Linked DNA regions of Novipirellula artificiosorum. The protein of the gene in region 1 interacts with the protein of each later gene in a pairwise test. Links are inferred from orthologs where the notes say so. Each region holds a gene or a part of one and is shown in the gene's direction. Other genes may lie near its edges.

Region 1 (3,368 bases):
TAGTTTCCTGGACTGGTACCATTGGCGTATCGTCGCGAGCGAATCGCTGCCAATGATCAAGTAGAAATCGTCGATGGGGAATTCGGATTGCAGCTGAACAACCGTGTCAACCGTATAGCTGACATCGCCTCGTCTGACTTCACGATCATCGATAACGTGTTTCTCACTTCCCGAAATCGCGAGCCGCAGCATTTCCAGTCGATCCTGGTCTGACGCGACGGGCCCGTTAGGTTTGAGGGGCGACAAGGCCGCGGGAATCCAACGGACTTGATCAAGCCCGAGCGATTCGATTGCCGATTCCGCAATCCACAAATGTCCTAAATGCACCGGATCAAACGATCCGCCAAACAGCCCAATTCTCATCAATGCCTGTCCCTAGCCTCGTCGCCGTAGAAGTCACGAATTTCTTAGCCATTGTAACAACAGAAAGTTTTGCCGTTCACTCGCCCACGGGGCGCACGATTTCACAAAAAGTCCGACGTCTTTTTCTGGCGATTGACCAGACTTGTCACGGGGACGGCAAAAAATAGAGCGACACCCCCCATTTCTCTCTATCGCGGATCATCCGGTATGCTAACAACGACCTGTCTCAATCTTAGCCTGCCAATTCTCGGCAATCGGACCATGGCCAACTTGGATCCTCCACAAAATCCCCTTCCGAATGACGATCTAAATCGTCATGACGATCCCTTATCGATTCCGGAGCCCCGGAAGTCTCAACAAGCGGAATTGTTCGAGACCGAACCGCCCCCTTGGGAATTGACGGTCCAGGATGACGTGGCGACGGCCAAAATCGTCTTCAGCGAAGCCCCATTTGGGCCGTACGACTATCGGATCCCCGACGAAGACCGCGATCGGGTGAAGCCAGGCATGCGGGTCCGCGTGCCACTCGGCCGGCGTCGCCAGCCGATGACCGGATGGTGCATCGAAACCCATCTCGGCCAAGTCCAACGCAGTGGCAAACTGCGGGACATCGTCGAGATTCTCGACGAGGAACCCCTTTGCGACGCTCACCTCGTTCGGCTCGTGTCTTGGATCAGCCACTATTACCAAACGCCGATGGGCCAGGTTTTCGACACACTGATCCCTTCGAGTGTTCGCGCCAACGCGGGGACTCGCGAGCGAACGTATCTGACGCCGTGCACGGGCAAATCGGATGAAAAAGCCATCGACTCCCTGCCGAAAAAGCAGCAAGTCGCCTTGCGATTCTTGATCGCTGCTGGCCGCCCAATGACGGCGTCGGAATTGATGGTGCATGCCGAATGCACGCGAGGACCGATCAGCGCACTGCAATCCAAAGGTTTTTTGGAGGTTGCGGTTCGCCGGGAAATGACCACGGGCATGCCGATGCGATGGGCCCAAGGAGACGGTGAAGAACAACAAACACACGTCCTTAGCAGCGAACAAACCACAGCGCTCCAACGCATCGATGCGGCGATCGATTCCGGAAAAGGCAAGACGCTCCTGCTGCACGGAGTGACGGGCAGTGGGAAGACGGAGGTCTACATCAAAGCGATTGAGCACGTGGTTCGGTTCGGCCGCGGTGCGATCGTGATGGTTCCCGAAATCAGTTTGACCCCACAAACTCGAGGTCGGTTTGAGCGGCGATTCGATAGCGTCGCGGTCTTGCACAGCCAAATGACGCCGGCCGAACGCCATTTTCAGTGGCAACGAATCCGCCGTGGCGAGGTGCAAGTGGTGGTTGGCCCCCGCAGCGCCGTGTTCGCCCCCCTGCCCCGCCTCGGTTTGATCGTGATCGATGAAGAACATGACGCCTCGTTCAAACAGGACACGCAGCCTCGATATCACGCTCGCAAAGTCGCTCACGCTCGCGCGATGTCTCTTGGTGTTCCACTGATCCTCGGTAGCGCTACCCCTTCGATGGAATCATGGCATGCGACCGCGACCGGTCACGCCGAATTGATCACCATGAACGATCGAATCAACCAGCGTCCGATGCCAAACGTGGAATTGGTCGATTTGCGTGTACGCGACGACCGGACGCGAGGAGCAATCAGCCGACAACTGCATCAAGCGGTCCAGGAAACGCTGACCGAAAACGGACAAGTGATCCTGCTGCTCAATCGACGTGGATTTGCAACCACGATCCAATGCCCCTCGTGTGGACATGTCGTGGCTTGTCCCGATTGTGACATGCCGTTGACCCACCATCGTGACGGAGGGAAAGCCGTTTGCCACTACTGTGACTACACGATCGCGACGCCACCATGGTGTCCGGCATGCCGATACGATGGCATTCGTTACGGAGGACTGGGTACGCAAAAATTGGAAGTCGAAGTGAAAGCTCGATTTCCTAATGCCAAGGTCGCTCGCATGGACAGCGACACGATGCGTCGTCCCGGAAGTCATCAACGCGTGCTTTCGTCCTTTCGCAGCGGCGAGCTGAACATTTTGCTCGGCACTCAAATGATCGCGAAAGGATTGGATTTTCCTAATGTGCTACTGGTTGGCGTGATCAATGCGGACTCCGCATTGCACTTCCCTGATTTCCGAGCCGCGGAACGAACCTTCCAACTTGTCACGCAAGTTGCTGGCCGTACCGGCCGTGGCGACCGCGGGGGACGTGTCGTCGTACAAACCTTTTCACCAGAGCATCCCGCGATTCAAGCAGCATCCCGGCATGACTACTTGCAGTTCGCCAACGACGAGATGGTCAATCGCAGAAAGTTTAACTACCCACCCCTCGGCAGCGTCGCGCGGATCATCATCCGTGGTATCGTCGAAGAAGTCACCGAAGCCGTCGCCGAGCAGCTACTGAGTCGGCTCGAAGCGGCGCGACTCGCATTGGGAGTGGAAGTCCGCCTGCTCGGGCCCGCACCGCCGCCGATCTCAAAGCTTCGCGGAAAGTATCGCTTTCATATCCTTCTGCAAGCCACCGAAGCTGCGATTCTGGGGAACACGATCCGGCGGGCGACCGATTCTTTCACGATCCCCGATAAAGATGACGTCCAGTACGTTGTCGACATTGATCCGATGGATATGCTGTAGCTTCCAGTACCAACTTGGCACTGCGACTCACGAAGACACGATTCAAGAACACTTCCCTGGCAACTCAGTCACCGTGCTGCGAGTCAAAACGTAGCCCCTCGATGTCGAGATACTTGACCGCGCCTGGGACAAACATCGGATCGTCGTGTGAACGGATCGATTCAAAACGGAATCCCTCGACATCGACGGTGACTTTTCCGAGGACAACATCACCCGATTGACTCGCCGCCGCCATCGCCAAAGGGCCAGCCGTACGCCCAAGTCCGATGAGCGTGATTTTGTTGGCCGGGACGATGCCTTGCGCGTACCGGATCATCGACAAGAGATCATGCGTCCGCTGGGCAAAGAGCGAGTGATTG
Region 2 (3,102 bases), on another replicon or contig:
CGCGAGTGGTCAAAGTGTGCGAAAGGCAGTGGATTTTTTTAAGCTGGCACCAGAAGAAATCGTTGTCATTTGCGACGATTTGAACCTTCCTTGTGGGCGACTGCGGTTGCGGCCGTCAGGGTCCGCAGGAGGCCAGAAGGGGTTGGCGGATATTGTCCGGCATCTCGGTACCGAGTCGTTTCCGCGACTGCGAATCGGGATTGATCGACCGCCCGAAGGTTGGCAAGCGGTTGATTACGTGTTGGGCAAGTTCAACAAGGATGAAAAGGAAACGATCGAAGCGGCGACCACGCGAGCGGCTTATGCGGCAATCGAATGGGGGATTCTCGGTGTGACACCGGCGATGACCAAATTCAATGCTCCGGCTGAGTGAGTGAAGCGGTCGTGCCGATTCGACCCGTTGGAATGGAAGCGAAGCATTTTTAAAAGCGTACTATGGCAGAAGCGGAGAGGTCGAATCCCGACCTTGCTTCGTGATCGAGATTTAGACCGTAAAGAGACGAACGAACCGTGGCGAAAAACACTTACGAAACGCTATTCATCCTCGATAGCAATCACTACGCTCGCGATCCCGGCGGCGTCAGCAAGCAATTGGAACAGATCGTGACCGAAAACGGGGGTACCGTTTTGGTGAATCGCGTTTGGATGGAGCAGAAACTTGCTTATCCCATCGACGGGCATCAAAAGGGGACCTATTGGTTGACGTATTATGAAGCCGAAGGTGACAGCTTGGTTAAAATGGCTCGCGCCTTTACCTTGTGCGAACCGGTGGTCCGAGAGTTGACGTTGAAATTGGATCCGCGATTGGTCGAACCGATGTTGGCCAATGCTCGGGGGCAATCGTTTAGCCCGTCTTTGACATCTTCGAGCGACGAAGGTTCGGAGGATGCGGAGGATGGCGATGACTCGGACGGGGCGGATGCCTCGAGAGACGACGCGGTTGCCTCGCGGTAGTCGGCGGTCACTCGTTTCAGATCTCACGAACTGCTTCTCGCAAACTCGATCGGGAGGAAGCCATGGCAAGTTATAACCGAGTCATCTTGGTCGGCAATTTGACTCGCGATATCGAATTACGCTACACCCCGGGTGGAATGGCGGTTACCGATATTGGTTTAGCCGTCAATGATCGCCGTAAATCGTCGACCACTGGCGAGTGGGTTGAGGAGACGACCTTTGTCGATGTCACATTGTGGGGGCGGACGGCCGAAGTTGCCAGCGAGTATTTGAGCAAGGGCTCGCCACTTTTGGTGGAAGGTCGACTGAAGTACGACACATGGGAGTCAGACGGCCAAAAACGAAGCAAGCTCCGCGTCGTCGGAGAACGGATGCAGATGCTTGGAAGCCCAGGGGTGGGCAGCAGTAGTGGTGGTGGTGGGACGACGCGAACACGTTCGACGCCGAACCCCGCTGCACAGGAAGTTCATTATGATTCGGGCGAGCAGCATCCCGCCGAACATCGCGATCCCCCGGGAACGCGCGAGGCGCAGCCGACCGGAAACGGTCCTGGCTACGACGACCCCAATATTCCTTTTTAAGACACATTTGTTTAAGACATATCTGAATCACTCGAGTTTTTTCTCATGCCAAAAGCGAAAACACAAAGCGGCCGAAAATACAAACGGCCCTACAAGCGTTTGCCCAAGGGACCCAACGGCGGCGTTCAATTGCTACTGATCCACAACGTCGAAAATCTTGGCAAGCAAGGAGACATCGTTGAAGTCCGTTCGGGCTATGCGTTGAACTACTTGATGCCGCAAGGTTTGGCGACGATTGCAACCGATCACCATGCACGAATGGTTGATAAGCATCGTGAAAAGTTGCGCGAAATCGAACTCGAAAAGCTGAAGAGCTATCGTGATTTGGCCGACGAATTGGGCAAGCAATCGATCACGATTGAGGCGAACGCCAACGACGAAGGACACCTGTATGGCAGTGTCGGTGCTCATGAGATCGTCGATGCACTCAAAGGCGCGGGCTTTACGCTTGCCCAAGACCAGATTCGCCTCGATGGCCCGCTGAAAGAACTTGGACTGTATACCGTCAAGATTCACTTGCATGGTGAAGTCGACGCCAGTTTGAAGGTATGGGTCGTGCCGACCGTTGTTGCCGAAGGCGGCGAGTCGTAAGAGAATCTGCTGAGCGAGCAGCGGTCCGTGGCAAACTCCGCCGGGCAGGGTCCGGCCGGGGCAAGCCAACCGCAAATCGCTCGATCGGGGCTGTGGCGGAACTGGCAGACGCGCTGGATTTAGGATCCAGTTCCTTTATCGGAGTGCAGGTTCGATTCCTGTCAGCCCTATTTGTCTATTGTGGATGCCGAGGGGCACCCTCAAGCTCAGTGTTTTGGGATGGATGCTTCACCCTGTCTCCAGCGTGTGCGCTGCGTTGACACCGAGCGGGACAATGCTTAGGAAATTGCGCTTCCAACCGTCGCGGTCATTGACCCAAACGGCTTTTGTAAATACAGTTTGTCCCTAAAAGACAACGTTTTTTCACGCTGGCCAAAGCGGGCCCTCCTTCAGGGTCGATGCGGGGATCGTTCGAGTGACTCGATCGAATGGAGCGATTGCTCCCTTATCCTGACATTAAATCGTGATTGACCATCTAGACCCCACCCTCGACGGTTTTGAAACCGTAGATACAAACGAGATTAAACAGAGAATTTGAAATGGCAAAAAGAGCTCCATCCGTTAGCAAAATGGTCTATTACTTCGGCAAATCGAAAACCGAAGGCAGAGGGAAAGCGAAAGCACTTCTTGGCGGTAAGGGTTTGAATCTTGCGGAAATGACTTCGATCGGGTTGCCAGTTCCTCCCGGCTTCACGATCACGACCGAAGTTTGTGACGCTTACTATAAGTCCGGTGAGAAGTTGCCGGCTGGAATGATGGATGAAGTGAACAATGCCGTGCGGACGCTTGAAAAAGAGCTAGGCAAGAAGTTCGGTGATGATGCTAACCCGTTGCTTGTCAGCGTCCGCAGTGGTGCGGCTGTCAGTATGCCGGGGATGATGAACACGATCTTAAATCTTGGGCTCAACGATGCGGCCACCGAAGGGCTTGCCAAGGCCACCAAGAACGAACGGTTTGCTTTCGATGCTTATCGCCG

The links.
Region 2: the proteins of priA (region 1) and ssb interact in binary tests that used the Escherichia coli proteins (3 or more experiments, as listed by UniProt). The link is inferred for Novipirellula artificiosorum from one-to-one orthologs.

The regions. Positions count from the first base shown.
Region 1 is NZ_SJPV01000001.1:842,454-845,821, forward strand. The notes cover bases 249-3,289. They hold priA (replication restart helicase PriA), read left to right. Parts: upstream 249-570; coding sequence 571-3,009; downstream 3,010-3,289. Other genes in these bases: nadD (nicotinate (nicotinamide) nucleotide adenylyltransferase), read right to left, coding at 249-363; Poly41_RS02965 (acetylxylan esterase), read right to left, coding at 3,074-3,289. Also shown: more of nadD, read right to left, coding at 1-248; more of Poly41_RS02965, read right to left, coding at 3,290-3,368.
Region 2 is NZ_SJPV01000009.1:140,047-143,148, reverse strand. What follows is about bases 1-2,775. They hold ssb (single-stranded DNA-binding protein), read left to right. Parts: upstream 1-1,016; coding sequence 1,017-1,535; downstream 1,536-2,775. Other genes in these bases: ppdK (pyruvate, phosphate dikinase), read left to right, coding at 2,666-2,775; rplI (50S ribosomal protein L9), read left to right, coding at 1,581-2,126; rpsF (30S ribosomal protein S6), read left to right, coding at 511-954; pth (aminoacyl-tRNA hydrolase), read left to right, coding at 1-373. Outside these bases: more of ppdK, read left to right, coding at 2,776-3,102. UniProt on the Escherichia coli protein: Plays an important role in DNA replication, recombination and repair. Binds to ssDNA and to an array of partner proteins to recruit them to their sites of action during DNA metabolism. Acts as a sliding platform that migrates on DNA via reptation.